2 regions of the Actinoplanes sp. CA-252034 genome follow, and region 1 is predicted to be linked to the other one. Evidence: predicted binding sites of a transcription regulator. Region 1 holds the regulator's gene; the other holds the start of a gene.
What was found. Region 1 encodes HrcA, which represses chaperone genes, less so after heat shock. Its sites were predicted from a motif close to GGTTNGCACNCTCNNNNNGAGNGTGCNAACC; they were not measured.
Positions count from the first base shown of each region.

Region 2: groES (co-chaperone GroES) is a predicted target of HrcA. The motif match lies at 1,823-1,853, and genes of this name have one in related genera.

Region 1 is NZ_CP191846.1:1,324,224-1,339,259, reverse strand. It holds gene ACQPZW_RS06175 (beta-glucosidase family protein) at 1-1,227, shown strand, start outside; gene ACQPZW_RS06170 (class I SAM-dependent methyltransferase) at 1,280-2,062, shown strand; gene ACQPZW_RS06165 (16S rRNA (uracil(1498)-N(3))-methyltransferase) at 2,090-2,824, opposite strand; gene dnaJ (molecular chaperone DnaJ) at 3,003-4,139, opposite strand; gene hrcA (heat-inducible transcriptional repressor HrcA) at 4,174-5,196, opposite strand; gene hemW (radical SAM family heme chaperone HemW) at 5,323-6,522, opposite strand; gene ACQPZW_RS06145 (enoyl-CoA hydratase-related protein) at 6,554-7,318, shown strand; gene ACQPZW_RS06140 (hypothetical protein) at 7,409-8,269, shown strand; gene ACQPZW_RS06135 (diguanylate cyclase) at 8,383-10,023, shown strand; gene ACQPZW_RS06130 (GlsB/YeaQ/YmgE family stress response membrane protein) at 10,306-10,587, opposite strand; gene lepA (translation elongation factor 4) at 10,670-12,550, opposite strand; gene ACQPZW_RS06120 (MOSC domain-containing protein) at 12,639-13,448, opposite strand; gene ACQPZW_RS06115 (DUF4240 domain-containing protein) at 13,528-14,061, opposite strand; gene ACQPZW_RS06110 (phosphotransferase) at 14,115-15,036, shown strand, end outside.
Region 2 is NZ_CP191846.1:714,958-729,993, forward strand. It holds gene groL (chaperonin GroEL) at 1-1,311, opposite strand, end outside; gene groES (co-chaperone GroES) at 1,384-1,698, opposite strand; gene ACQPZW_RS03420 (THUMP-like domain-containing protein) at 1,916-3,112, shown strand; gene ybaK (Cys-tRNA(Pro) deacylase) at 3,122-3,613, shown strand; gene ACQPZW_RS03430 (sugar ABC transporter substrate-binding protein) at 3,862-4,950, shown strand; gene ACQPZW_RS03435 (ATP-binding cassette domain-containing protein) at 5,017-5,820, shown strand; gene ACQPZW_RS03440 (sugar ABC transporter permease) at 5,817-7,073, shown strand; gene ACQPZW_RS03445 (ROK family protein) at 7,120-8,298, shown strand; gene ACQPZW_RS03450 (tetratricopeptide repeat protein) at 8,360-9,238, shown strand; gene ACQPZW_RS03455 (insulinase family protein) at 9,235-10,878, shown strand; gene ACQPZW_RS03460 (hypothetical protein) at 10,900-11,841, shown strand; gene ACQPZW_RS03465 (M16 family metallopeptidase) at 11,838-13,361, shown strand; gene ACQPZW_RS03470 (molybdopterin-dependent oxidoreductase) at 13,422-14,948, shown strand.

The DNA of each region.
Region 1 (15,036 bases):
TTCCGGTTCGTCATCCACGATCACGACGTTCCGGTCGAGACGGCCACCATCCGCTGGCTCGGCGACCCGCCCGGCGGTCTCGACGTGGCCGGGATCACCACCCTCGAGTTGCGGACCGAGCTCACCCCCGAGGTGGCCGGCGAGCACCTCCTGGCGGTCTCCGGGTTCGGCGCGTTCGAGCTGATCGTCGGCGCGGAGAAGCTCTACGAGGGCTCGCTGCACCCGCCCGGCACCGGCCGGGCCGACCTGCTGCTGCACCCGCGGGAGCAGCGATTCGCGGTCACGCTGGAGGCCGGGGTCCCGGTCCCGGTGCTGCTGCGGCAGACCTTCGAGGCGGGCGCGGCCCACTCGGTTTCGACCACGCTCGGTCACCGGGCGCCGGGTCCCGACGAGGAGGGGCTGATCACCGAGGCGGTCGAGCTGGCCGCCCGGTCGGATGTCGCGGTGGTCGTGGTCGGCACCACCGAGCAGGTCGAGTCGGAAGGCTTCGACCGTACGTCGCTGGCCCTGCCCGGTCGTCAGGACGAGCTGGTGTCCCGGGTGGCGGCCGCCAACCCGCGGACGATCGTCGTGGTCAACGCCGGTTCGCCGGTGCTGCTGCCGTGGTCGGAGGAGGTGGCGGCGGTGCTGCTCACCTGGTTCCCCGGCCAGGAGGCGGGCGCCGCGCTCGCCGACGTGCTGCTCGGGGTCGCGGAGCCGGGCGGGCGGCTGCCGACCACCTGGCCACGCAGCGAGAAGGACTGCCCGGTGCTCGACGTCAAGCCTGCGGACGGCACGCTCGGTTACGACGAGGGCATCTTCATCGGCTACCGGGGATGGTTGCGGCAGGCGGCCGACCCGCTGTTCGCCTTCGGTCACGGTCAGGGCTACACCGATTGGTCGTACGACCACCTGGCGTACTCGGGGTCGGAGGTGCGGGTGACCGTCACGAACACCGGCTGGCGCACCGGCCGTGAGGTCGTGCAGGTCTACCTGTCGCCCGGCGCCGACACCCCGGCCACCTCCCCGGCGCCGGACGGCTCGCCGGTCGAGCGGCCGGAGCGCTGGCTGGCCGGCTTCGGCACCGTGGACGCCGAGCCGGGCGAGTCCGTCACCGTCACCATCCCGATCCCCGAGCGGGCCTTCCAGGTGTGGAACGACGGCTGGCAGACGGTCCCCGGCGCCTACACGGTGATCGCCGCCCACGCCCTCGACGACCCGCGCCGCTCCGTCGAGATCACCGTCTGACCGTGCTTCCGGGGCGGGGCCGACCGGTCCCGCCCCGGCTAGGTTGGCGGTCATGACGACGCGCGAACGTGGACAGGTCTTCGGCGAGCTGGCCGAGGAGTACGACCGGATCCGCCCCGGCTACCCGGCCGACCTGGTGACCGACGTGCTGGAGCAGGCCGGTCCGGGCCCGGTCCTGGAGGTGGGAGCCGGCACCGGCAAGGCGACGGCGCTGTTCGCCGCCCGCGACATCGACCTGACCTGCCTGGAGCCGGACTCCCGGATGGCGGCCGTGCTGCGCCGTACCGTCCCCGGAGTCCCGGTGATCGAGTCCACCTTCGAGGCGTGGACCCCCGACCGCGGCTACGGCCTGGTGATCAGCGCCCAGGCCTGGCACTGGGTCGACGCGGACCGCCGCAACACGCTGGCCCACGCCGCGCTCGCCCCGGGTGGCCTGCTCGCCCCGTTCTGGAACGTCTTCCTCCTGCCCGACCGCGATCTCTACACCGCTCTGGCCGCCGTCGACGCCCGGCACGGCCTGACCGGCCGGCAGTCCCCCCACTCACTGCACGTCGACGACGTGCCGGACGCCCCGCGCCCGTTCGCCGAGCAGTGGCCGGAGCTGGCCGGCATCGAGAAGCTCTTCACCGACCTGCGGACCCTGCGCTACCGGGCCACCCGCTCCTACACCCTCGCCGAGTACCGCGCCCACCTGCACTCGATCTCCCTGTACCGCATGCTCGACGAGCCCCGGCGCGACACCGCGATCGACGACACCATCGCCGTCATCGAGGCCCACGGCCCGACGATCGACTTCGCCGTCCACACCTATGCGGCCCTGGCCCGCCGCCCGTAGCGGACAGCCGGGAGATCCCATCGACCGTCACCAGCGGCCGAGGCGGGTGGCGAGCACCGCGAGAGCGGCGACGCCGGCGGTCGAGGTACGCAGGACCTCGGCCCCGAGGCGCACCGGCATCGCCCCGGCCTCGCGGAAGGCCTCCAGCTCGGCGTCGCTGACACCGCCCTCCGGGCCGACGACCAGCACGACGTCTCCGGAGTCGGGCAGCTCGGCCGTGGTCAGTCGCTCGGTGGCCTCCTCGTGCAGCACGAACGCCCCCGAGGCCGCCGACAACCGGGCCGCGACCTGCCTGGTCGAGCAGTCCGGGTCCCCGCCGACGACCGGCAGCCACGACCGCCGGGCCTGCTTGGCGGCCTCCCGAGCGGTCGCCGCCCACTTGTCGCGGGCCTTGGCTCCCCGGTCGCCACGCCACTGGGCCACCGACCGCGACGCCGCCCACGGCACGATCTCGTCCACGCCGACCTCGGTCATCGCCTGCACGGCCAGCTCACCACGGTCGCCCTTGGCGATGCCCTGCACGACGACCAGGCGCGGGTCGGCGGGCGGCTCCCCGGCGACGCTGAGGATCGCCAGGTCGACGCTGCCGCGCCCGACCGTGGTCACCTCGGCCCGCGCGGTGCCGCCGCGGCCGTCGGCGAGGATCAACGTCTCACCGGCACGCAGCCGCTGCACGGTGGCGGCATGATGCCCTTCCGGCCCGTCGAGGGTGAACGACGATCCGGTGGGCAGGCTCTCGACCAGGAACAGCGGCGCGGACATTCCCGGAACGCTACCGAACGCAACCCAGCCGGCGGCTCCCGCCCGACCTCTCCCCGCGGAATGATCGGAGCAGGAGGAAGCCGGGTGTGCGAGGTGGCACACCCGGCGTCCAGCGCACAGTTGATCAGCGCCCAGATGACCAGCGCAGGTGATCAGCGCAGGTGATCAGCGCAGGTGATCAGTGACCGTTGAACGCGTCCCGCATGCGGCTGAAGAACCCGCCCTGCTTGCTCAGCTCGGCGACGTCCTCCCCACGGGTCTTGGCGAAGTCACGGAGCATCCGCTCCTGGTCGGCGGTGAGCTTGGTCGGCGTCTTGACGTCGAGGTGCACGAAGAGCTCGCCGCGACCCTGACCACGCAGGTGCGGGACGCCCTTGCCCCGGATGCGCAGCGTGCTGGCGGGCTGGGTGCCCGGCTTGACCTCGATGTTCTCTTCGCCGTCGAGAGTCTTGATGGTCATCCGGGTGCCGAGAGCCGCCGCCGTCATCGGCAGGGTGACGCGGCAGTGCAGGTCGTCGCCCTTGCGGGAGTAGACGTCGTGCGGCCGCTCGTGGATCTCCACATACAGGTCGCCGGCCGTACCCCCGCCGGGGCCGACCTCGCCCTGCTGGGCCAGGCGGATCCGCATGCCGTCCTCGACGCCCGCCGGGATCTTGACGGTGAGCGAGCGGCGTGTCCTTATCCGGCCGTCACCGGCGCAGGTCGGGCACGGGCTGGGGATGACCGTGCCGTGGCCCTGGCAGTTCTGGCAGGGACGGGACGACACGACCTGGCCGAGGAAGGTGCGCTGCACCGACTGGACCTCACCGCGGCCGGAGCAGACCTCACAGGTCGACAGGTGGGTGCCGGGCGCGGTGCCGGCGCCGGAGCACTGGGTGCAGAGGACCGCAGTGTCGACGGTGATCGGCGCCTCCACCCCGAAGGCGGTCTCCACCAGGTCGAGCTCGAGCCGGAGGATCGCGTCGGCGCCGGGACGCGTGCGCGGGCGCGGGCCACGGGAGCCACCGCCCGCGGCCGTGCCGAAGAACGCGTCCATGATGTCCTGGAAGCCGACGAACGGGCCGGCGCCACCGGCTCCACCGGGCATGCCGCCGCCCGGCGCGAGCGGGTCGCCGCCGAGGTCGACGATCTGCCGCTTCTGGTCGTCGGAGAGCACCTCGTACGCCGCGTTGATCTCTTTGAACTTCTCGTGCGCTTCCGGATCCGGGTTGACGTCCGGGTGGTACTGCCGAGCGAGTTTGCGGTAGGCGCGCTTGATCTCGTCGTCGGTTGCCTCCCGGCTCACACCGAGAATTCCGTAATAGTCCTTGGCCACGGGGTTTGGAGTCCTCAATGTCTGCGCGAATCCGTCAATTCTGTGCCAACAGGTCGCCAACGTAGCGTGCCACTGCACGAACGGTAGCGATAGTGCCGGCGTAGTCCATCCGGGTGGGGCCCAGCACGCCGAGCCCCCCGACGATCGTGGTACCCGGTCCGTAACCGCTGCTCACCACGGACGCCGACCGCAGGTTGTCGATCTGGTTCTCGTCACCGATCAGGACCCGGGTGGTCCGGGGCTCCAGATCGCCGATGAGCTTCAGAAGGATGACCTCCTCCTCGAGAGCCTCGAGAACGGGCCGCAGCGTGCCCTGGAAGTCCAGCACACCCCCGCGTGTCAAGTTGGCAGTACCCGCCAGGGCGAGGCGCTCCTCACTCCGCTCCACCAGAGTCTCCAGCAGAACCGACGCCAGGCAGGTCATCGACGCGCGGCGCTCGGGGGCCGACTCCTCGACCAGTTTCTGCACGAGGAGGGGGGTGTCGGCGAGCCGCTGCCCGGCCAGTTTCTCGTTGACCCGCAGTCGCAGCTCCCACACCTCGCCGTCGGCGACCGGGCCGGGCATCTCCACGAGCCGCTGCTCGACCCGCCCGGTGTCGGTGATCATCACGAGCATCAGACGGGTGGTGGAGATCGGCACCAGCTCCAGGTGGCGGACCGTGGAGCGGGACAGACTCGGGTACTGAACGACGGCGACCTGGCGGGTGAGCTGGGCCAGCAGGCGAACGGTGCGGTGCACCACGTCGTCGAGGTCGACGGCGCCGACCATGAACCGCTCGATGGCACGGCGCTCGGCCGGGCTCAACGGCTTGATCTTGGTGAGCCGGTCGACGAAGAGCCGGTAGCCGGCGTCGGTGGGCACCCGGCCGGCGCTGGTGTGCGGCTGCCGGATGTAGCCCTCCTCCTCCAGCACCGCCATGTCGTTGCGGACAGTGGCCGGGGAGACGCCGAGCTTGTGCCGGTCGACCAGAGCCTTACTGCCCACCGGCTCCTGGGTCTCGACGTAGTCCTCGACGATCGCCCGGAGCACCTCGAGCTTGCGGTCATCCAGACTCATATGACCCCTCCCCCTGCTGGCACTCCCGCTAATAGAGTGCCAGTCTACGTCGCGGGCGGTCGCAGCGCGATGATCGAAAGTACGTACCGGCCTCGGATTTCGGGGCCGGACGGGTCAGACCGGCCTTTACAGCACGTCGCGGACGACCGCGTCGGCCAGCAGCCGGCCCCGCAGGGTGAGTGCGAGCGTCCCCTGTTCGTACGCCCCCGGCTCCAACAGCCCGTCGGCCAGGGCCTGCGCGGCGCCCGTGGCGTCGACCCGGTCCAGCGGGATGCCGTCCCGCAGCCGCACCCGGAGCATCACGTCCTCCATGTGCCGGTCGGCGTCGGTCAGCAGCTCCCGCGCCTGCCCCGGCGACATCCCTTCGGCCAGGCGTTTCGCGTACGCCGACGGGTGTTTGACGTTCCACCAGCGCACGCCGCCCACGTGGCTGTGCGCGCCCGGCCCGAGTCCCCACCAGTCGGCGCCGGTCCAGTAGAGCAGGTTGTGCCGGCACTCCCCGCCCGGCCGCGCCCAGTTGGACACCTCGTACCACCCGAAGCCGGCCTCGCTGAGCGCCGCCTCGGCGGCCAGGTAACGGTCGGCGGCCACGTCGTCGGACGGGTAGGGCAGCTCGCCCCGCCGCATCCGCCCGGCCATCCTCGTGCCGTCCTCGACGATCAGGGCGTAGGCGCTCACATGATCCACGCCGGCGTCGACGACGCTCCGCAGCGAGCGCGCGAAGTCGTCCGGGCTCTCCCCCGGCGTCCCGTAGATCAGATCCAGGTTGACGTGCTCGAAGCCGGCCTCCCGCGCCTCGATCGCGGCCTGCGGGGCACGGCCGGCGGTGTGCCTGCGATCGAGCACCCGCAGCACGTTGTCGGCCGCCGACTGCATGCCCAGCGAGATCCGGGTGAACCCGGCGCTCCGCAGCTGCCGTAGGTAGGCGGGATCGACCGACTCCGGGTTGGCCTCGGTGGTCACCTCGGCGCCCGGGGCGAGCCCCCAGGTGTGGTCGATGCCCTCCAGGATCCGGCCCAGATCACCGGCGTCGAGCAGGGTGGGTGTGCCGCCGCCGACGAAGACGGTGTCGACCGGGCCGGGCTCGATCACCCGGGCCGCGAGGGCCAGCTCGGCCAGGACGGTCTCCGCGTACTCGTCGCGGCTCGCCCCGCCGCCCAGCTCGCTGGCCGTGTAGGTGTTGAAGTCGCAGTACCCGCAGCGGCTGGCGCAGAACGGGACGTGCACGTAGACGGCGAACCCGTTCTTGCCCACCTCGCGGGTGGCTTCGTCGGGGAGGGACCCGTCGGTGGGTACGGGTTCGCCATCGGGGAGTGCGCCGGCCATCCGTCAAGTGTGCACGTCTTACAGTTCCGGCATGGATCTGGTCCGTACCGTCACCGCCGCCGGCGTGACCACGATGACAATCGACAACCCCGCCAACCGCAACGCGCTCTCCACCGCGCTGCTCGGGCAGCTGCTGGACGCGCTCGCCGCGTCGGCCGCCGACCCGGAGAGCCGTGTGGTGGTTCTCACCCACGAGGGCCCGGTCTTCTCCTCCGGCGTCGATCTGAAGGAGACCGCCGCGGCCGGTCCCGGTGACCGGCTGCCCGCCGAGATGCTCGCCGACGTGCTGGCCGTGCTCTGGGAGTTCGGCAAGCCGGTGATCGCCCGGATCGCCGGGCCGGCCCGGGCCGGCGGCCTCGGCCTGATCGGCGCCGCCGACATCGCGGTCTGCGTGCGGTCGGCCACCTTCGCCTTCACCGAGGTCCGGCTCGGCGTGATCCCCGCGGTGATCAGCTCCACCGTGCTGCCGCGGCTGTCGCCCCGGGCCGCCGCCGACCTCTATCTGACCGGTGACGTCTTCGACGGCGCCCGGGCTGCCGAGATCGGCCTGGTCACCGCGGCCGTCGCGGACGACGATCTGGACGGCGCGGTGCAGCGTTACTGCGCCTCGCTCGTCCGGGGCGGCCCGCTCGCGCTCGCCGGCACCAAGCAACTTCTGCGGCGTACGAGGGCCGACTCGATCCGGGCCGACCTGGCCGATCTCGCGCACCGCTCGGCCGGATACTTCAAGTCCGCCGAGGGCCGGGAGGGCGTGGCCGCGGCTCGGGAGAAGCGCGATCCGAGCTGGATCCACTGACCGCCCCGGTCGGGTGCCCCCGGCCACAGTGACGCCGGGCCACGGGCGCTCGTTGTCTAGGCTTGGCGTCCGGCGGCAGAGGAGGGGTGGGTGCGCGCGAAGCCGATCGTGGGCCTGATCGCCCTGCTGTCCGTGGCCGTGGTGGCCGGCGTGGTCGTCCTGATCAACAATCTGGCCGGCTCGATCACGCTGCCCGTGCTCGGTCCCGAGTGCACGGTCCGCGCCGACGGTCAGGTCACCCTGGACACCGCGCAGATGGCCAACGCGGCGACCATCGCCGCGATCGGTGTCCGGCGCAACATGCCGGAGCAGGCGATCGTCGTCGCGCTGGCCACCGCCTTCCAGGAGTCGAAACTGGAGAATCTGGACAGTGGCGACCGCGACTCGGTCGGCCTCTTCCAGCAGCGGCCCAGCCAGGGGTGGGGCACTGTCGAGCAGATCAAGGACCCGCGCTATTCGGCCGGCAGGTTCTACGCCGCTCTCAAGAAGGTCAAGGGCTGGGAGGAGATGCGCGTCACCGACGCCGCCCAGCGGGTGCAGCGGTCCGCCTACCCGGAGGCCTACGAGAAGTGGGCCGACGAGTCCAAGGTGCTGGCCGCCGCGCTGACCGGCCGTGCCACCGGCGCCGTGGAGTGCGTCGTGCCGGACGTTCCGGCGGTGCGCGGCGCCGAGGCGGCCGCCGCGCTGTTCAGCAGCCTCCAGCTGGACTGGGGCAAGAAACTCACCGGCCAGGCCCGCAGCGCCGAGGCGGCCGGCCTCACGGTCGAGGTCGCCGACGCGAGCGTCGGGTGGCGGTTCGCGCACTGGCTGGTCTCGCACGCCTCGGCGACCGGTCTCGAACGGGTACGTTTCGGTGATCTCGAATGGCACGCACCCGAGGGAAAGTGGCAGCCGGTCACGGACGGCAGCGGAGCCGGTACAGCGAAGGTCGTCGCGGAGGTGTTCCATTGAGACAACTCTGGAAGTATCGGTGACTAGCCGTAATGTCTCGCATGCCCGAGAGTGGTAGCGCTACGTATACATCCACATGGACACTGCGCAACCACCCTGGTACTAAGTAGGTCGTGCTGAGGGCGATCGAGTGGATCCTGCTGGGGTCGGGCAGCGCCGGCGCGATCCTGTGGGGCGTTCACCGGCACCGCCCGGCCCGGCGTGCGCCCTGGCTGCTCCTGGCCGGCGCGGTGGCCACCCTGGCGATCGGCGACGTCTTCTACGCGTACGACCGGATGCCCTTCGCCGACACCGCCTACCTGGTGATGTTCGCCCTCGTCGCGCTGAGCCTGCTGCAGTTCACCCGGGGTGGCGCGCTCCTGGTCGACCGGGCCCGCCTGATCGACCTGGTGGCGTTCGCCTGCGCGGGCATGCTCGTCGTCTGGGTCTTCGTGATCAGCGTGGACACCCGCTTCCAGACCGTCTCCCCGGCCGATGTGATCGGCGATCTGCTCCTGCTCGGCGTCGCCGTGCGCCTGGTGGCCGCCGACCACCGCAACGTCGCCGCGATCCTGCTCGTCACCGGCTCGGCCGGCATGCTGGCCGGCGACGTGTTCTATCCGCTCAGCGGCGAGAGCCCGGCCGCCGAGTCCGCCTACGTGCTGCTCTACCTCGCGTGGGGGCTGTCCGCGCTGCACCCGTCGATGACCGGGCTGACCGAGCCACGGCCGGCCCGGCTGTCGCCGTGGCGGTTCCGCGACACCATCCTGCTCGCCCTCTCCGCCGCCACCCCGCCGTGCGTGCTGATCATCGAGGCCCTCTCCGGGCCGGTGCGCAACGGCGTGGTGATCGCGGTCACCGGCGCGATCACCCTGCTGCTCACCATCACCCGGCTGGCCGACGCCGTCCAGCAGCACAGTCAGGCCCTCACCCGGGAACGTGGACTACGAGCCGCCAACACCGCGCTGGTGGCGGCCGCCGACGCGCCGGCCGTCGAGAGAGCGGTCCGCGCCGCGGTCAGCCGGCTCCTCCCGACCGGCAGCGTCCGCCGTGTGATCCTCGCCACCGACGACGGGCGGCTGTCCTCGGAGGGCCTGCCGGCGGCGCCCGCCGACGCCGGGACCCGCAGCTGGTGGACGGGCACGGCCGCCGCGGACGAGCGCACCCTGATCTGCCCGCTCCGGCTGGAACCGCTCGCGGTGGCCCGGCCCAGCGGCGGCGCCCTCGTCATCACCGGGCGGCGGGAGGCCCTGACGGCCGGCCGCGACGCGCTCGAGGTGCTGGCCGGGGAGACCGCCCTGGCCCTGGACCGGATCACCCTGGTCGAGGCGGTCGGCCGGCGGGACAGCGATCTCTACCTGCGGGCCGTCACCGGCAACACCGCGGAGATCATGGCGGTCGTCGACTCCGACCACCGGATCCGCTATGCCAGCCCGGGCCTGCGACGTCTGACCGGCGGCGGCGACCTGCCGCCGCTCACCGCCCTGGACGATCTGGTTCATTCAGACGACCGGGCGGCGGTACGGCGGGCCCTGCGCACCGAGGGCGACGGCACGGTCTACTGCGCCCTGTCCCGGCCGGACGGCACCCACGTGTTCGTCGCGATGGCGTACCGGGATCTGCGGCACGACCGCCTCGTCCAAGGCCTGGTCGTCACGCTGAGGCCGGTCGGCAACAGCGGCGCCGTGACCGATCCCGCACCGCACCACGAGCACCAGGGCGAACTACCCGCCTGGGTGAACCGGCGCAGCGCCCGCGACAAGTTCCGCTACTGATTCCCGCGACCGCCACACCCTCCGGCTCCGCCCGACCGACCCCGCTGCCGGGCCGCTCGCTTTCGCCCAGCGGGCTCTCCTGCCAAGCCGTACTTCTTCACCGGGCCGGGTTTCTACCGGGCCGGGTTCTGCCGGCCCGTACCCCTTCGTGAGGTCGGCCGTCCGCTGGGGCCGTACACCCTTCGCCCCGGCCGGTCCTCTATCGGCGACCCGGAAGACGAAGAACGCGAGAAGCCGGCCCCATCGCTGGGGCCGGCTTCTCGCGTTTGGTCAGACCGCGCGTCAGCGGGTCAGGTGGCGACGGCCACGGGTGCCGGCGACCAGGGCGACACCGATCGCGGCCAGGACGACCTGGAAGAAGAGCTCGATCCAGTCGAAGCCCTTGGTGTCGGCCACGCCGAGCGCCCGCGCCAGCACGGTGCCCAGCAGCGCGGCGACAACACCGACGACCAGGGTCAGCCACAGCGGGATGTTCTGCTTGCCCGGCACGACCAGGCGGCCGAGAGCACCGATGATGAGGCCGACGATCAGGGCGACGATGATGCCGGTAAGGGTGAGTTCCATCGGGATCCTCCTCGGGGGTGGAGCTTGTTGGTTGCGTCCGTCGAGCCCCAGAGTTCCCGACGCCCCGAGAAATCAAACCGCCCTATTTTTTGGTTGTCCCCTTGGTGTCACCGGTGTCCGACGTCGACAGCGCGGCGATGAAGGCCTCCTGTGGAACCTCCACACGGCCGACCATCTTCATCCGCTTCTTGCCTTCCTTCTGCTTCTCCAGCAGCTTGCGCTTCCGGCTGATGTCACCGCCGTAGCACTTCGCGAGCACGTCCTTGCGGATCGCCCGGATCGTCTCGCGGGCGATGACCCGGCTGCCGATGGCCGCCTGGATCGGCACCTCGAACTGCTGCCGCGGGATGAGTTTCTGCAGCTTGGCGGCGATGGTGGTGCCATAGGTGTACGCCTTGTCCTTGTGCACGATCGCACTGAAGGCGTCGACCGGCTCACCGTGCAGCAGGATGTCGACCTTGACCAGGTCGGCCACCTGCTCGCCGGAGGGCTCGTAGTCGAGTGACGCGTACCCCTTGGTCTTGCTCTTCAGCTGGTCGAAGAAGTCGAAGATGATCTCGGCCAGCGGGAGTGTGTAGCGCAGTTCCACCCGTTCGGAGGACAGGTACTCCATGCCGAGCAGGCTGCCTCGGCGGCTCTGACACAGCTCCATGACCGCGCCCACATACTCGTTCGGCACCAGAACTGTGGCTCTCACCACAGGCTCGTGGATCTCGGCGATCTTGCCGGTCGGGAACTCGCTCGGGTTGGTGACGATCGAGTCCTTCCCGTCCTCGGTGAACACCTGGTAGACCACGTTCGGCGCGGTCGAGATCAGGTCCAGCCCGAACTCGCGCTCCAGCCGCTCGCCGATGATCTCCAGGTGCAGCAGGCCCAGGTAGCCGACACGGAACCCGAACCCGAGGGCCGCCGACGTCTCCGGCTCGTAGGTGAGCGCCGCGTCGTTCAGCTTCAGCTTGTCCAGAGCGTCACGGAGCGCCGGATAGTCCGAGCCGTCGATCGGGTAGAGACCCGAATAGACCATCGGCTGCGGTTCCTTGTAGCCGCCGAGCGCTTCCTTCGCAGGCCGGATGTTGCCGGTGATCGTGTCGCCGACCTTCGACTGGCGCACGTCCTTCACGCCGGTGATCAGATAGCCGACCTCACCGACCCCGAGCGCGGTCGCCTTCTCCATCTCGGGCGAGACGACACCGATCTCCAGCAGCTCGTGCACGGCGCCGGTCGACATCATCTTGATCTTGTCGCGGGCCTCGATCCGGCCGTCGATCACGCGGACGTACGTGACGACGCCGCGATACACGTCATACACCGAGTCGAAGATCATCGCGCGGGCCGGAGCCGCCGCGTCACCGACCGGAGCCACGAACTGCCGCACGATCTCGTCCAGCAGGTGATCCACGCCGACACCGGTCTTACCGGACACCCGGAGCACGTCCGACGGCTCACAGCCGATCAGCTTCGCCAGCTCCTCGGCGTACTTCTCGGGTTGCGCCGCCGGCAGGTCGATCTTGTTGAGCACCGGGATGACGCGGAGGTCGTTCTCCATCGCCAGGTACAGGTTGGCGAGGGTCTGCGCCTCGATCCCCTGCGCGGCGTCGACGAGCAGGACGGCGCCCTCACAGGCGGCCAGGCTGCGGGACACCTCGTAGGTGAAGTCGACGTGCCCCGGGGTGTCGATCATGTTCAGAACGGCGGTGTCGCCCTGCTTGTCGCCCTCCCGGACGGTCCAGGGCATGCGCACGGCCTGCGACTTGATGGTGATGCCGCGCTCGCGTTCGATGTCCATCCGGTCGAGGTACTGCGCGCGCATCTGGCGCGGGTCGACCACCCCGGTGATCTGCAGCATCCGGTCGGCCAGCGTCGACTTGCCGTGGTCGATGTGGGCGATGATGCAGAAGTTGCGGATGCGGCTGGGATCGGTCGATCCGATCACGTTCACGCCGGGGTCGAGCGGTCCAGGCACGGTCTTCCGTTCTTCTCGGGCTTGGCTGCGGGCGCCGACTCAACGGCCGACGCCCCCTATCGTCCCACGCCCGGAAGGGCAGGTCCGATCACACCCGTTCCAGCGGCACGGGCGAACCCGGCGGAGGCTCGACCACAACCGGATCCCCGGGGCGAATCACCCCACCCCGCAGCACGACGGCCATCACCCCGGCCTTGCGAACCACGTTGCCGTCGGCGTCCTGCGCCAGAACCTCCTTCAACAGCCCGGTCTGGTACCCGTTGATCTGCACACACGGATTCCGCAGCCCGGCCAGCACGACCGCCGGGCGCGGATCGTCACCGGCATCACGCCCGGCCGCCGCCGCCACGGCCGCCGCGGCCCGCGCCGTCGCCTCGTCCAGGGTGGCCGCCTCCGCGGCCGCGAGCACTCCGGCCAGGGCCACCCGCCCGTCGCTCCCACCACCCGACCCGGCGTCGCCGTCGGCGACCCCAGGCGGTCCGGCAGCACCGTCGGCCACCCCTTTCGAGCCGGCAGCCCCGGTCCCGACGCTGCTCGAACCGGGCCCGCCGTTCCCCACGCCGCCCGGCGGGCCGAAGCGGAGGATCGTGCCCGGCGACATGCCGAGCAGGTCGAGGCCGCGGGTCGTCACGTTCTCCCCGAGCCCGCCGGCGGGCACCTCGAAGCCCTTATCCGCGACCTCGTCGAACAGCTCGGCCTGAATGAGATGCACCTGCCGGAGGTTCGGCTGGGTGGGATCCACCTTCACCCGATGGCGGTGCCGCACGTGCACCCCCGCGTGCACGTCACCCTCCACACCGAGGCCCGCCACCAGCACGATCTCGTCCCGGTTGGGCTTGGTGAAGGTGTAGGCACCGTTTCGGCTGACCGCGGCGATCGTCCCCGACTCATCACTCATGCCGCGAGTCTCGCCGCTCCGCGACCGCGGGCTCGACCCACTTCCCAGCAGACGGCACGCCGGCCGGGACGCGGGAAGCTCAGTCCGGTGGCTCCAGGAACAGGGCGGCCAGGCGTGGCAGACGACGCCGCATCTCGTCCTCGTTGTCGAAATCCCACAGATCGGCCACCAGGGGACGGTGGGACGGCCGCTCCTCCACGGGCAGCGGCTGACCGGTCGCCTCCTCATGGGCCCGGGCGGCGATGCCGAGCACCTCCTCGGCCTCGAAGACCGCGCCGGTGTCCGCCGCCTCCTTGATCACCACCACGTTGGCCAGCACGTCCGGCTTCTGCACGGCGGCGGCGACGGCCTTGCGGCCGTGCGCGATGAGCCAGCCGCGGAAGGCGTCGAACCCGGCCTCGTCAGCTCCGCTGTTGATCAGATAGGCCGCCGCCCAGAGGTCCTCCGTGCCGGAGGCGACCATCACCTTGTCGAGGTGACGGCCCCACGCGACGATCTCCTCCGGATCGCGCGAGGCCAGATCGGCGACGGCACGCTCGGCCACCTCGGCGGGCGAGGCCGGCCGGTCGGCGGTCGCGCGGTCGATGACCGCCCAGAAATCGTCGGTTCGCATGCTGCGATCCTGCCAGTGGGGTACGACGTTTTCGCGGGCGGCAGGATGGAGTCATGCGGCCGATCACTCTGCCCGATGTTCCGTACGACGCGACGGCCGTACGCCCCGATTGGTCCGACCTGCCGGACGGGCTGCGCAAAGCGATCGGCCTGCGTCTCGGATCGCCGGTCTCGGCCGCGCGCAGCGCAGGCGGCGGCTTCACCCGGTCCTTCGCCGCCGTGCTCGAGACCGAGGCGGGGACCAGCGTGTTCGCGAAGGCGGCGCCGCTGAACGACCCGGTGTCCCAGTGGTACGCCCGTGAGGCCACCCTCACCACGGCCCTGCCCCCGGAGGTGACCGCCGCCCGCCCCCTCTGGACCATGACCGATTCCGATTGGTTCGTGCTCTGCCTGCCCGCGATCGACGGGCGGATCCCGGCGTTGCCATGGTCACAGGAGGACCTGGACGCGACCCTGCGGACCTGGTCGGCGGCGGCGACCGCACTGGCGTATCCGTCGCCGCCGTTGCTCGAGATCGGCGTGCCGGCGCTTCCGGACATCCTGCGCGACGAGATGTCCTGGTGGTCGCTGATCGCCGCCCGCCGTGCGCCGATGCCCGAGCCGGCCCTGTCCACGATCGCCCCGCACCGGCTCGCCGACCTGGCGAGACTCGAACGCGCGCTGCCTCCGCTGACCGCCGGGGAGGGCCTGTGCCACGGCGATCTGCGGGTCGACAACGTGCTCGTCGACCGGGACGGCCGGGCCTGGCTGTGCGACTGGACGTGGCCGTGTCTCGGCGCACCCTGGTTCGACACGGTGACGCTGCTGGTCAGCGCGTACGCCAGCGGCCTGGACACCGACGCCGTGCTGCGTGCTTGGGGCGCCCCTGACGAGGGGGTGGACGGGGCGCTGGCCGCGCTGGCCGGGTACTGGCTGACCCGTGCCGGGGACGGCCCGGGCAGCGCGTCGCCACACAGCCGTCAGCATCAGCGGTTCA
Region 2 (15,036 bases), 610 kb from region 1:
GCCGAGCGCCTCCTCGCCGGTGAGGCCGAGGTTGCCCTCGAGCTCCTTGGCGACCTGGGCGAGGGCGGCGCCGCCGCCGGGGACGGTGCCCTCCTCGACGGCCGCCTTGGTCGCCGCGATGGCGTCCTCGATGCGGTGCTTGCGCTCCTTCATCTCGACCTCGGTCGCGGCACCGACCTTGATCACCGCGATGCCGCCGGAGAGCTTGGCCAGCCGCTCCGAGAGCTTCTCGCGGTCCCAGTCGGAGTCGGACGCCTCGATCTCCTTGCGGATCTGCGAGACCCGGTCGGCGACGTCGGAGGAGTTGCCGCCACCGTCGACGATGGTGGTGTTCTCCTTGTCCACGACGATCCGCCGGGCGCTGCCCAGCGACTCGAGGCCGACCTGGTCGAGCTTGTAACCGAGCTCGGGGGCGATCAGCTCGCCGCCGGTCGCGATCGCGAGGTCCTGCAGGATCGCCTTGCGGCGGTCACCGAAACCGGGCGCCTTCACCGCGACGACCTTGATGGTCTTGCGCAGCGAGTTGACCACCAGGGTGGACAGGGCCTGGCCCTCGACGTCCTCCGCGATGATCAGCAGCGGCTTGCTGGTCTGCAGCACCTTCTCCAGCAGCGGGAGCAGCTCCTCGATGCTGGAGATCTTCTGAGTGGTGATGAGGATGTGGGCGTCCTCGAGCACCGCCTCCTGCGCCTCGGCGTCGGTCACGAAGTTCGGCGAGATGAAGCCCTTGTCGAACTGCAGACCCTCGGTCACGTCGAGCTCGGTGAGCAGCGCCGAGCCCTCCTCGACGGTGATGACACCGTCACGGCCGACCCGGTCCATCGCGTCGGCGATCAGCTCACCGATGTTCGCGTCCTGCGCCGAGATGGTGGCCACGTTGGCGATCGCCTTGTGGTCGTCGACCTCGACGGCCTTGGCGAGCAGGGCCTTGGAGACGGCCTCGGCCGCCCGGTCCATGCCGCGCTTGAGGCCGATCGGGTTGGCGCCGGCGGTCACGTTGCGCAGGCCCTCGCGGACCAGCGCCTGCGCGAGCACGGTCGCCGTGGTGGTCCCGTCGCCGGCGACGTCGTTGGTCTTGGTCGCCACCTCCTTGACCAGCTGGGCGCCGAGGTTCTCGTACGGGTCGGAGAGCTCGATCTCCTTGGCGATGGTGACGCCGTCGTTGGTGATCGTCGGCGCGCCGAACTTCTTGTCCAGGACGACGTTGCGACCGCGCGGACCGAGGGTGACCTTGACCGTGTCGGCGAGGGTGTTGACGCCGTGCTCCAGGAGGTGCCGGGCGCTGTCTGAGAAGCTGAGGATCTTCGCCATGAATGGTCCCTTCACGCACCAGCGCCCTGCCCCGAGCTATCGGAACAGGGCGCAAGCGCAATCAGTTAGGTCTTACTTCTCGATGACCGCGAGGACGTCGCGGGCGGAGAGCACCAGGTACTCCTCGCCGGCGTACTTGACCTCGGTGCCGCCGTACTTCGAGTAGAGGACGACGTCGCCGACACTCACGTCGAGCGGGACGCGGTTGCCCTTGTCGTCGATCCGGCCGGGGCCGACGGCCAGGACGGTGCCCTCCTGGGGCTTCTCCTTGGCGGTGTCGGGGATCACGATGCCGGAAGCGGTCGTGGTCTCAGCCTCGTTCGCCTGGACCACGATGCGGTCCTCGAGCGGCTTGATCGCAACCTTGGTCGCGGTAGTCACGGGCATACCCTCCTGGGTATCAGGTTTCGCCGGCCGTGAAACAGGCCGGTCAATGCCTCATGCCACCGGGCGGGGCCGTCGTCGCGGGTGCCGGTCCGCCTGGTGCCTAACCGCCACGGAGGACCCGGGCGGCTGGCACCCTCATGTCGAGAGTGCTAACGCCGAGACTATGCCGGAACTAGCACTCCGTCAACCAGAGTGCCAACCAGTCACGCCAGGGAGAATGCCTATCGTGAGCCCTGAGTCGTTGCAACTGTTGCGTACCCCCGAGGGGTTGAAAGCCCTGGCCGCGGCGGCTGAGGTGACCGGCGGTGAGCCACTCGCCGCTGCCTCGGCCCTACGGGCCCGGGGCTTCGGCGCGGAACTCTCCGCGGCCGCCTTGACCCAGGCTAGTTTGCGCGAGCGCGCCGCGATGAAGTTCGGCCCGGACGCCGCCGGGATGTTCTTCACCAGGGCCGGCCTGGAGCAGGCGACCCGGGCCGTGGTGGCCGACCGGCGGGCCGCGCGGCTCGCCGCCGCGGGCGTCCGGACCCTCGCCGACCTGGGGTGCGGGCTCGGAGCGGACGCGCTCGCCGCGGCCCGGCAGGGCATCACGGTGTACGCCGTGGACGCCGATCCGGTCACGGCGGCGATGGCGGCCGCGAACGCCGAGGCGGCCGGGCTCGGCGACCGGATCACCGTGGAGTGCGCCGACGCGACCACGGTGCCGGTGGAGCGGTACGACGCGGTCTTCGCCGACCCGGCCCGGCGTCAGGCCGGCCGCGGCCGGGTGTTCGACCCGAAGGCCTACTCCCCACCGTGGGACTTCATCGCCGGGCTGCCCGGCCGCACCCCGCGCACGGTTCTCAAACTCGCGCCCGGCATCGACCACGCGCTGCTGCCGCCGGGCGCCGAGGGGGAGTGGGTGAGCGTTGGCGGTGACCTGGTCGAGGCCGCGTTCTGGTGTGGCCCGCTCGCCGAGGTCCCGCGCCGCGCCACGCTCCTCGCCCCCGGCGCGGGCCCGGCCGCCGGGCTGACCGGCACGGGTGAGATCCGGGCCGAGGTGGGGCCGGTCGGTGCCTGGATCTACGACCCCGACCCGGCGGTGGTCCGTTCGCACCTGGTCGCCGAGTTCGCCGCGTCGGTCGGCGGACGGCTGGCCGACCCGGAGATCGCCTACGTCTACACCGACGACCCGGTGGACACGCCGTTCGCCCGCCGGCTCGGCGTGACCGAGGTGCTGCCGTTCTCCCTCAAGCGGCTCCGCGCGCTGCTGCGGGAGCGTGGCGTCGGTGTGCTGGAGATCCGCAAGCGGGGCTCGGCGCTGGTGCCCGACCAGTTGCGCAAGGACCTCCGGCTGTCCGGGCCGAACACGGCCGGGCTGGTCCTGACGCGGGTGGAGGGGGCACCGATGGCGCTGCTCACCACCGCGGCGATGTAGTTTGCGCGGATGGCCAAGAAAGCGGCCGGTACGCCGGCCACCGTCGTGCTGACCACGGAGCGGGTGGCGCATGCGCTGCACCCGTACGAGGTGTCCCCCGACGCGCCCAACTACGGGGCGCTGGTGGCCGAGGCGCTGGGTGTCGCTCCGGAGCGGATGTTCAAGACCCTGGTGGCCGAGGTGGACGGCGCTCTCGTGGTCGGGGTCGTGCCGGTCACCGGCGACCTGGACCTCAAGGCGCTGGCGTCGGCGGCCGGCGGCAAGCGGGCGGCGCTGGCCGATCGGGCCGCCGCCGAGCGCAGCAGTGGTTACGTGCGCGGCGGGATCAGCCCGCTCGGGCAGCGCAAGCGGCTGCCCACGGTGATCGACGACTCGGCGACGGGGCTGGATCTGATGTATGTCTCGGCGGGTCGCCGCGGCCTGCAGGTGTCCCTCGCGCCGGCCGATCTGATCAGGCTGACCGGCGCGATCGTCGCCCCCATCCGGGCCGGGGTGTCCTGACGCGATGTTCTTCGGGTTTCGTCCCACTTACCGAACCCGACCTACTTAGCGTTGTCTCATGCAGAGCACGTTGCCGATTCGTTACGCCGGGCTTCGACATAGACCGACATCGGCGCTTGTGTTCCCTGTCACCGGAGGAATACGTTGCCGGACACAACAAACTGCCCAGCAGCGATTCTCCCAGACGCTGTTGTCCTGACAAATCCGAACGGAAGTTCCGGATTTACCCCCGGAAGGACATATAGGGAATGCGTAATCGAATGCTAGCCCTGTCCGCGGCCGGCCTGCTGGCCGCGGGAGGTCTGTCCGCCTGCACCTCCGAGGGTGGCTCCAAGGGTCGCGGCTCGGACGCGGTGATCGGCGTGATCCTGCCCGACACCAAGAGCTCGGCCCGCTGGGAGACCGCGGACCTGAAATACCTGGCCGAGGCGTTCGCCGCCGCGGGCGTCCCGGCCGACATCAAGAACGCCCAGGGCGACAAGGCGTCGTTCCAGACCATCGCCGAGGGCATGATCCAGACCGGCGTCAAGGTCCTGATGACCGTCAACCTGGACTCCGGCACCGGCAAGAACGTGCTGGACAGCGCCCGGAAGGCGGGCATCCACACGATCGACTACGACCGGCTCACGCTCAGCGGCGGCGCCGACTACTACGTCTCCTTCGACAACGTCGAGGTCGGCAAGCTCCAGGGCCGGGGCCTGGTGGACTGCCTCGCCGAGAAGCGGGTGTCCACGCCGGTGGTCGCCTTCCTCAACGGCTCACCCACCGACAACAACGCGACCCTCTTCAAGGAGGGCTACGACTCGGTCCTCCAACCGAAGTTCGACTCGGGCGAGTACCTCAAGGGCCCGGAGGACGCGGTTCCGGACTGGGACGGCGCCAAGGGCGGCACGATCTTCGAGCAGCAGCTCACCAAGGATCACAAGATCGCCGGCGTGCTCGCCGCCAACGACAGCCTCGGCAACGCGGCCATCGAGGTCCTGAAGAAGAACAAGCTGAACGGCACCGTCCCGGTGACCGGTCAGGACGCCACCGTCCAGGGCCTGCAGAACATCCTCATCGGCGACCAGTGCATGACCGTCTACAAGGCGATCAAGAAGGAGGCCGCCGCGGCCGCCGCGCTGGCCATCTCCCTCGCCCGTGGCGAGACCCCGACCACGGCGACGGAGACCGTGATCGACCCGGAGTCGAAGGCCCCGGTCAAGGCGCTGCTGCTCAGGCCGGAGGCGATCACCAGGGAGAACATCGAGGTGGTCCTCCACGACGGGTACGTCACCCGGGAGTCACTCTGCACCGCGGCTTTCGTGACGGCCTGCACCGAGGCGGGAATCAGCTGAACCCGGCGACGACGCCGCCCCGGGCCTCCCGCGGGCGGCGCCCCAGCCAATGAAGGAGAGACATCCGTGGCCGCGACACCCCTACTGGAGCTACGCGGGATCGACAAGAGCTTCGGTCCCGTCCAGGTGCTGCACGACGTCGGCATGAGCGTCTACCCCGGCGAGGTCACGGCACTGGTCGGTGACAACGGCGCCGGCAAGTCGACGCTGGTCAAATGCATCAGCGGCATCTACACCATCGACGCGGGCACGCTTCTCTTCGACGGCCGGCCGGTCACCGTGCACAGCCCACGGGACGCCGCCGATCTCGGCATCGAGGTCGTCTACCAGGACCTCGCCCTCTGCGACAACCTGGACATCGTCCAGAACATGTTCCTCGGCCGGGAGCAGAAACGCGGCATCGTCCTGGACGAGCCGACGATGGAGCAGATGGCCGCCGAGACGCTCGCGAGCCTTTCGGTACGCACCGTCAAGTCACTCCGCCAGCTGGTCGCCAGCCTCTCCGGGGGCCAGCGGCAGACCGTGGCGATCGCCAAGGCGGTGCTCTGGAACAGCAAGGTCGTCATCCTCGACGAGCCGACCGCGGCTCTCGGCGTGGCGCAGACCGCGCAGGTGCTCGAGCTGGTCCGCCGGCTGGCCGACAACGGTCTCGGCGTGGCGCTCATCTCCCACAACATGAACGAGGTCTTCGCGGTCTCCGACCGGATCGCCGCGCTCTACCTGGGCCGGATGGCCGCCGAGGTGAAGACCAGCGACGTCACCCACGCCCAGGTCGTCGAGTTGATCACCGGCGGGCGCAGCGGCAACCTGGGTCTCCCGCCGGAGGGGCCCACCGACTTCGCCGACCTCATGCCGGGGAGCCACCTGTGAGCATTTCGACGTACGACATCCCCGGCGGTGTCAAGATCGCCAAACCGACGGTCGCCGGCCACTTCCGGGACTATCTGGGCCGGATCCGCGGCGGTGACCTCGGTGCCCTGCCCGCCGTGCTCGGCCTGGTCGTCCTCACGCTGATCTTCGGCGCCGCCCGTCCCCACTCGTTCTTCAGCGCCGGCAACCTGGCGAACCTCTTCAACCAGGCCGCCGGCCTCACCATGATCGCGATGGGGCTGATCTTCGTCCTCCTGCTGGGCGAGATCGACCTCTCCGCCGGGTACGCGGCCGGCGTCTGCGGTGCGGTGATGGCGATCGTCCTGACCGAGTGGGGCTACGCCGAGCCGCTGGCGCTGATCGGGGCGCTGGTCACCGGCGTCGTGATCGGCCTGGCCCTCGGCATCCTGGTGGCCAAGATCGGCATCCCGTCGTTCGTGGTCACGCTGGCGGCCTTCCTCGCCTTCCAGGGCGTCCTGCTCAACCTGCTCGGCGAGGGCAAGAACCTCTCGATCCCGGACGGCTTCATCAAGTCACTGAACAAGGACAGCCTCCCGGTCTCCTGGAGCTGGGGGCTGGCCATCGCGTCGGTGGCGGTCTTCGCGCTGTTCCAGTTCGTGCGCTACCGCGGCCGGGCCGACCGGGGGCTGCTCACCGAGCCGGTCGGGATCACCCTGCTCCGAGTCGCCGGCATCGCGGCGCTGATCCTGACCATGACCGCGATCCTCACCCAGGAGCGGGCGATCAACCCCGGTGTCGCCTCGCTCAAGGGCGTGCCGATCGCGGCGCTGGTGATCGGTGGCTTCCTGGTGCTGTGGACGCTCGTGCTCGGCCGGACCTCGTACGGCCGGCACGTCTACGCCGTCGGCGGCAACCCCGAGGCCGCCCGCCGGGCCGGCATCGCGGTCGACCGGATCCGCATCTCGGTCTTCGCGATCGGCTCGTTCATGGCCGCGATCGGCGGGATCATGCTGGTCAGCCGGGCCGGGTCGGTCGACCCGAACACCGGTGGCAGCAGCACCCTGCTCTACTCGGTCGGCGCCGCGGTGATCGGCGGCACCAGCCTCTTCGGCGGCAAGGGCAAGGTCATCCACGCGGTGATCGGCGGCGCGGTGATCGCGGTCATCGACAACGGCATGTTCCTGATGGACTTCTCCTCCGGGACGCGCTACATCTTCACGGGTGTGATCCTGCTCATCGCCGCCGGTGTCGACGCGCTGGCCCGGCGTCGCGCGGCGACCGGCAACCGGTGATCAGGGCCCGATGAACGAGACGACGGGGCCGGGGTCGGGTTCGCTGATGCGGGCCGGCCCGAGTCAGGAAGAGGTCCGCAAGCACAACCTCGGGACGCTGCTGCGCTACGTGCACATGCACGGCGCGACGTCCCGGGCCGAGCTGACCACCCGGCTCGGGCTCAACCGCAGCACGATCGGCGCCCTGACCGCCGACCTGATCGGTGCGGGACTGGTCAGTGAGGCGGCGCCACGCGAGACCCGCCGGGCCGGCCGGCCGTCGCTGGTGGTGCGGCCCGAATCCGGGCGGGTGTACGCCTACGCGCTCAGCATCGAGGTGGACCGGCTGCGGGCGGCCCGGGTCGGGCTGGGCGGCCGGATCCTGGAGCAGTACGAGACCGAGCGCCCCCGCGGCATGAGCGCCGGCGAGGCGGTCCGCCCCCTGGCCCGTTACGTCCGCACCATGCGCTCCGGGGCCCCCGCCGACGGCCGGTGCGTGGGCAGCGCCGTCGCCGTGGCCGGCATGGTGCGCCTGGAGGACGGCATGATCCGCCTGGCGCCGACCATCGGCTGGGTGGACGAGCCGATCGGTGAGGCACTGCGCAGTGAGCTCCAGGAGTTCGGACCGCTGAGTGTCGGCAACCACGCCGACGTGTGCGTGCTGGCCGAGCACTCGCGTGGGGCCGCGGTCGGCTCGGACAACGTCATCTACCTGTACGGCGACGTCGGTGTCGGCGCCGGGATCGTGGCCGGCGGGCGGCGGGTGCACGGGCACGGCGGCTACGGCGGTGAGGTCGGCCACATGGTCGTCAACCCGTACGGCCGAACGTGCAGCTGTGGCTCCCGGGGCTGTTGGGAGACCGAGATCGGCGAGCACGCCCTGCTGCGCCTGGCCGGGCGGGAGGACCGCAGCGGCCGGGAGGCGGTGCTGGCCGTGGTGGACGCCGCGATGCGCGGGGACAGCTCGGCACAGCACGCGTTGCGGCAGGTCGGCGACTGGGTCGGGTTCGGAGTCGGCAACCTGGTGAACATCTTCAACCCGGAGGTCGTGATCTTCGGCGGCACCCTGCGCGACGTCTACCTCGGTGCCGCGGCGCAGATCCGTAGCCGGCTCAACGCGGTCGGGCTGCCCGCCTGCCGCGAGCACGTCCGGTTGCGTACGCCCGAGCTCGGCCCCGACGCGGCCCTGATCGGAGCGGCCGAACTGGCCTTCGAGCACCTCCTCGACGACCCCCTGGTGTCCTGATCGGACGTTTTGGTCCACCGTCGTGAATGGGCGCTGCCCCCGAAGATCTATGCTGCCCGCCATGCTCCCGCGTCAACCGGATCTGGACCCGGCAGCCGCCTATCCGCGGATCACCGGTCTGCGGGTCGCCCTGGACTCCGGGGACTGGCCGGCGTGCCGCGCCGTCCTCGACGCCGCCGAGCCGGTGGAGCGCACCGAGCTGACCATGATCGGCCTCACGGAGCCGGGCCTGGAGACGTTCCTGCGGGGCGTGCTGGACGGCGATCCGGGTGACGGGGCGGCCGCCGTGCTGCTCGGCCGGCACCTGATCGAGACAGCCGACCCGGTGCGGGCCGAGCGGCTGCTCGTCGACGCGGCTGCCCGCAGCCCTCGGGACCCGGCGATCTGGACGGCCCGCCTGAGCACCGCCGGTGACCTGGGGCTCGCCCGGTCCGAGGTGGACCGGCGGTACGCCCGGCTCGCCGAGATCGACCCGCACCACCTGCCCGGGCAAAGGCGGTACCTTCTGCGGCTGTGCCCGCGACCAGGCGGCGACTGGGAGCCGGCGCACACGTTCGCCCGTACGGCAGCGGGGTCCGCGCCGCCCGGATCGTTCGGACCGGTGCTGATCGCCGAGGCCCACCTGGAGCGCTGGCGGGAGGAGCACCGCCGGAGCCCGTCCGCGGGACGCCGCTATCTCGCCGCCGACGAGGTCCGTGCCGAGTTGCACGAGGCCGCGCGACGCTCGGTGTGGCACGCCGACTTCCGGCACGCGCACGGCTGGGTGCGGGTGGTGAGTACGTTCGCGATGGTGTTCGCCCTGCTCGACGACCGGCCCGCCGCGGACTCGCTGTTCACCGCGCTGGGCGACCTCGGTTCCCGGCACCCGTGGGCGCACCTGGGCGATCCGGGCCAGGCGATCGTGAAGTATCGGAGACGGGCGCGGGGAGGCGGCACATGAGGCGACTGGAGGTCGACGGGATCCCGGCGGTGCTCGCGCCGGTGACCGGTCCCGCGCACGCCGGCCTGGTCTTCCGGGTCGGCACGGCGGACGAGCCACTGGCCCGGCGCGGCATCACCCGCCTGGTCGAGCACCTGGTGACCGACGGGTTGGGAGTGACCGGCCGGACCAGTTGGACGACCGGGCCGGAGCACACGTGGTTCCACGTGCAGGGCTCACCGGCCGAGATCACCGAGTTTCTGACCGGCGTGTGCGGAGCGCTGAGCAACCCGCCGACGGAGCGCCTCGCCACCGTGCGTGACCTGGTCCAGGGCGCCCGGCCCGACCGCGACCCACTGCCGATGTGGCGGCACGGCGCCCGTGGCTTCGGTGTCGTCAGCTATCCGGAGTGGGCGCTGCCCGGCCTCACCGAGGCGCACCTCCGCGAGTGGATCGCCCACTGGTTCACCCGCGACAACGCGGCGCTCTGGCTGGCCGGCGACGTGCCGGAGGGCCTGCGCCTGGACCTTCCGGCCGGGATCCGGCAGCCACCGCCGCCGGCCGCCACGACACTGCCGGCCACCCCGGCCTGGTTCACCGGTGGCGTCGGCTGGGACACGGTGATCGCCCGCGGGCCCGGCGCAGCGGTCTTCGCCAACGTGCTGGAACGCCGGGTGCACCGCGAGCTGCGTGACCTCACCGAGCAGATCCGCACCGAGTACGTTCCCCGGTCGGACGGCACCGCGCGGATCCTGACCGTCGCCGATCCACTGCCTGGCCGGGCCGAGGCGGCCCTCGGCGCCCTGGTCGATGTGCTCGCCGCGGTTCGGGCCGGGCAGATCGACCCGGACGAGGTGGCGGCCGTGGTCAAACTCACCGCTGAGGGCCTCCGCGACTCCGAGTCACGGGGCGCCCGCCTGCCCGGGCAGGCGTTCAACCTGCTCGCCGGGCGCGAGGTGCAGACCCTGGAGGAGGCACTGGCCGAGGTGCGGGCGGTCACCGCGGCCGAGGTGGCCGGGGTGGCGACCGAGGCGTACGCCGCCGGCCTGCTGATGGTCCCGCCCGGCAGCACCGCCGAGTGGGCCGGATACACCGCGGCCCCGGCGATGTCGGACACCGTGCCGCCCGGCCGTGTCCATCGTGGCCGCCGTGACCGTGCCCTGCGGTTGATCAGCGGCGACGAGGGTGTCGGCGTGACCGGCCACGGCGTGGTCGCCGCCGTCCGCTGGGACTCCTGCGCGGCCCTGCTGGCATGGCCGGACGGCGGCCGTCGTCTGATCGGCGAGGACGCGGTGACGGTCCGGGTCGAGCCGACCCTCTACCGGGGCGCCGACCGGGTGGTCCGCGAGGTGGACGCCCGGGTCCCGGAGCGACTGCGGATCGAGATGCCACCGCGTGACCGTGACGACATCCCGCAGCCGGAGCCCGCACCCCGCGACGGCGGCGCGCGACGCCACGCCGTGGCGGCCCTCTGCGGTGTGCTCGCGCTCTTCTTCCTCGGCGGTGGCCTCTGGCTCCTCATCCAGTTGCTGACCGGCGCGGAGACCGACAACCCGCGCGGCGAGGAACTGCTGGTGCTCGCCGGATCCCTCGTCTTCGGCGCTCTCCTCGCCCGGTCCGGCTGGGCCGCTGCGCGGGAACTGGGCAGCCGCCGGGGGTGAACGCGCTCTATAGTGCCCGCCATGATCGGATCCAGCGACGTGGTGCTCGACGGGGCCGCCGCGTACCCGGAGATCGCCGGGCTGCGCGCCGCGCTCCGGCGCCGGGACTGGCCGGCCGGCCGGGCTCTGCTCGACCAGCTGGAGCCGTCGGCCCGCAGCGCCGCGCTGCAGGCCTGCGCCGGTGAGCTGGGCCTGGAGGAGTTCCTGCGCGATGTGCTGACCGCCGACGTCACCGACGCCTCCGCGGCCGCGCTGCTCGGTCACCACCTGATCCACGTCGGCTGGGAGATCCGCTCCGGGCAGTACGCCCGGCACATCAGCTCCCGGCAGTTCCACCGGTTCCACGACTGGCTGCGGCGGGCCGAGCAGGTGCTGATCGACGCCGCGGCCCGCCATCCGAGAGACCCGGCGATCTGGACCGCCCGGCTGCTCACCGCCCGGGGCCTGCAACTGGGTCTGGCCGAGACTCGCCGCCGACTGGACCGAGCACTCGCCGCCCAGCCCCACCACCTGCCCGCCCAGCTGCAGTTCCTGCAGAGCGCCTGCCCCAAATGGGACGGCACCTGGGAGCTGGCGCACGGTTTCGCCCGCGACGCGATGCAGGCCGCCGCACCCGGCTCGCCGCACGCGGTGCTGGTCGTCCACGCGCACGTCGAGCACATCTTCGGCGACGACGACACCGACGTCTTCCAATACCTCGCGAACGACGCGGTCCGCAACGAGATCTACGAGGCGGCGCACCGCTCGATCTGGCATCCGGAGTTCCGGCACGGCCCCGGCTGGCTGCAGGCGCTCAACGCGTTCGCGCTGATCTTCACGATGCTCGACGATCGCCGGTCCGCCGCGACCGCGTTCGCCGGCCTCGGCAACCTGGCCGCGGAATACCCGTGGAACCAGGTCGGCAGCGACGTGAACGCGCAGGTCCGGGAGGCTCGGGCATGGGCGTACGAGGGAGCCTCGTGACCATCCGCCAGGAGGTCGACGGGGTGCCGGTGCTGATCGCGCCGACCACCGGGCCGATGAGCGCGGGACTCGCCTTCCGGGTCGGTTTCGTCGACGAGACGCTGCCCCGCCGTGGCATCACGCACCTGATCGAGCACCTCGCTCTGCACACGCTCGGGGTGGCCGACTACCACTACAACGGCGCGACCGGCGTCGAGCACACCGTCTTCCACATGCAGGGCGCCGAAACGGACATCGTCGCCTTCCTGAACGGCGTCTGCGCCGGCCTCGCCGACCTGCCGCTGGACCGTCTCGCCGTCGAGAAGGAGATCCTGCGCACCGAGCAGAACTCCCGGGGCGAGGGGCCCGCCGGGCGGCTGGCCCTGTGGCGGCACGGTGCCCGCGACTACGGCCTGGCCAACTACCCGGAGTTCGGGCTCGGCGGGATCGGCCCCGACGACCTGCGCGCCTGGGTGGCCCGATATTTCCACCGGGACAACGCGGTTCTCTGGATCGCCGGGCCCGGCGTGCCCGCCGGACTGCGGCTCGACCTGCCGGGCGGCACGCGTCAGGTGGCCCCGGCGCCCTCGTCGATTCTTCCGGTACGCCCGGCGTACTTCCCCGGCGCGGAGGACGCGGTCGCGTGGGACGCCGTCGTCGACCGGGGAGAGGCCGCGGCGGTCTTCGCCGAGGTTCTGAGACGGTCGATGTTCCGTTCGCTGCGTCAGGAGAGCGGTCTCTCCTACAACGTGGTTGCCGACTACACGCCCCGCGCCGACGGCCGTGCCGTGATCACGGCGGCCGCCGACTCGCTGCCCGAGAAACAGGGCGCGGTGCTCGGCGGCCTCGTCGACGTGCTGGCCGCGGCCCGCCTCGGGATGATCGACGACGCGGAGGTGACCGCGGTCGTCAACAAGCGCCGGGAGGAGCTGCGACAGGCCGAGGCCACCGGCGGCCGCCTGTCCGGCCAGGCGTTCGACGTGCTCGACGGCCGCCCGGCGCGGAGTCTCGACGAGGTGCTGGCCGAGCTGGACGCGGTCACCCGGGACGAGGTCGTCGCGATCGCGGCCGCTGCCTGCGCCGACGGACTGCTGATGACTCCGGGCGACACCGAGGCCGACTGGGCCGGATTCGTCGCCGCGCCGCCGTCGTCGGTGCCACCGGTGGACGGCGTGACCCACCGGCCGACCGATGACACGGTGCCGCAACTGATCGTCGGGGAGCGGGGGATCAGCCTGGTCCGCCCGGACTCGACGACCACCGTGCTCTTCGACGAGTGCTCGGCCGTGCTGACCTGGCCGGACGGCGGCCGCGTCTACATCGGGCACGATGCCGTCCAGCTGCGTGTGGAGCCCGTCTTCTACCCCGAGGGGCCGGCGATGACGGCAGCCCTGGACGCCTGGACCCGGCCGGAGTCGCGGGTCACGATGCCGCCCCGTGATCCGGAACGGATACCCCGCCCGCCGGCGCCCGCTCCCGGGCCACCCGCCCGGAGCGACTCCGTGCTCGCCCGGACCCTGCGCCGCATCCGGCGAGGCTGACATGATTCCGTAAGGTCTCCAGGCGTATCCGTCCCGGCGGAGAACGGGGACGATGACGGAGTGAAAGCGTCGATCAGATCCGGGCTCGGTGGGGTGGTGGCGGCCGCGGCCGCTCTCGGCGTCGCCGAGCTGGCCGCCCTCGCGACCGGAGCCCGCTCCGCCCCGATCGTCGCGGTGGGCGGTGTGGTCGTCGACCACGTGCCCGCCCCGGTCAAGGACTTCGGGATCGCCGTCTTCGGGGTGCACGACAAGACCGCCCTGATCACCGGTACGGTGCTGCTGCTCGCCGGCTACGCCTACGGGGTGGGTGTGCTGGCCCGGCGGCGATGGGCACCGGCGGTCGCGGGGGTCGCGCTGTTCGGGCTGGCCGGAGCGGTGGCGGCGGTGACCAGGCCGGGCGCCGGCGTGACGTCGGTGATCCCGTCACTGGTCGGCGCCGCGGTGGCCGTGGTGGTGCTCGGTCATCTACGGCGACGGGCCGGCGCGGCCGACATCGACGACGGGGGCGGTGGGCCGTACCAGATCGAGGAGAGCCGTCGCCGCTTCCTCCGTGACCTGGGGATCGTCGCAGCGGCCGCAGCGGTCGCGGGTGTCGCCGGCCGGATGCTCACCTCGCGCCGCGCGGTGACCGTGGCCCGGGAGGCGGTCGCGTTGCCACCCGCCGCCGGGCCGAAGCCGGTGCTGCCGGCGGGGGTCGACGTGCCCGGCGCCCACCCCTATGTGACGCCCAACCGTGCCTTCTACCGGATCGACACCGCCCTGGTCACGCCGCAGGTCGACCCGGAGGCCTGGGAGCTGCGGATCCACGGGATGGTCCGCAATCCGATCACGCTGACCTGGGCCGATCTGCTGAAGCGGCCGATGGTCGAGCGCTACGTCACGATCGCCTGCGTCTCGAACGAGGTGGGCGGCGACCTGATCGGCAACGCCCTCTGGCTCGGCACCCCGATCAAGGACCTCCTCGACGAGGCCGACCCGCTGCCCGAAGCCGATCAGGTGGTGCAGCGCTCGGTCGACGGCTGGACCTGTGGCGCGCCGACCGCGGCGCTGCGCGACGGCCGGGACGCGCTGCTCGCGATCGGGATGAACGGCGAGCCGCTGCCGGTCGAGCACGGCTTTCCGGCCCGGATGATCGTTCCCGGACTGTACGGCTACGTCTCCGCCTGCAAATGGATCACCGAGATCCAGCTGACCCGGTTCGCCGACTTCGACGCCTACTGGGTGCCGCGCGGGTGGTCGGCGCTGGCGCCGGTGAAGACCCAGTCGCGAATCGACAGCCCGGGCGACGGAAGCCGCAAACCCGCGGGTCCCGTGACGATCGCCGGAGTCGCGTGGGCGACACATCGGGGCATCGCCGCGGTCGAGGTGCAGGTGGACGACGGTCCGTGGCGGCCCGCCACGCTGGCCGCCGCGGTCTCCGCGGACACCTGGCGGCAATGGAGCCTGACCTGGGACGCTTCCGCCGGGCGGCACACCCTTCGGGTACGCGCGACCGATCTCGATGGGGTGACACAGACGCCGCTGGAGGCGCCACCGGCACCGGACGGGGCCACCGGGCTACACCAGGTGACCGTCGAGATCGGGTAGTGGGAAGCCGCACTTTCGGTCCGACTCGGGAAAGCAAGTCGCTCATACGGTGGCTTGCATGTCCACCGATGCGGTTGAAGAACCGCTG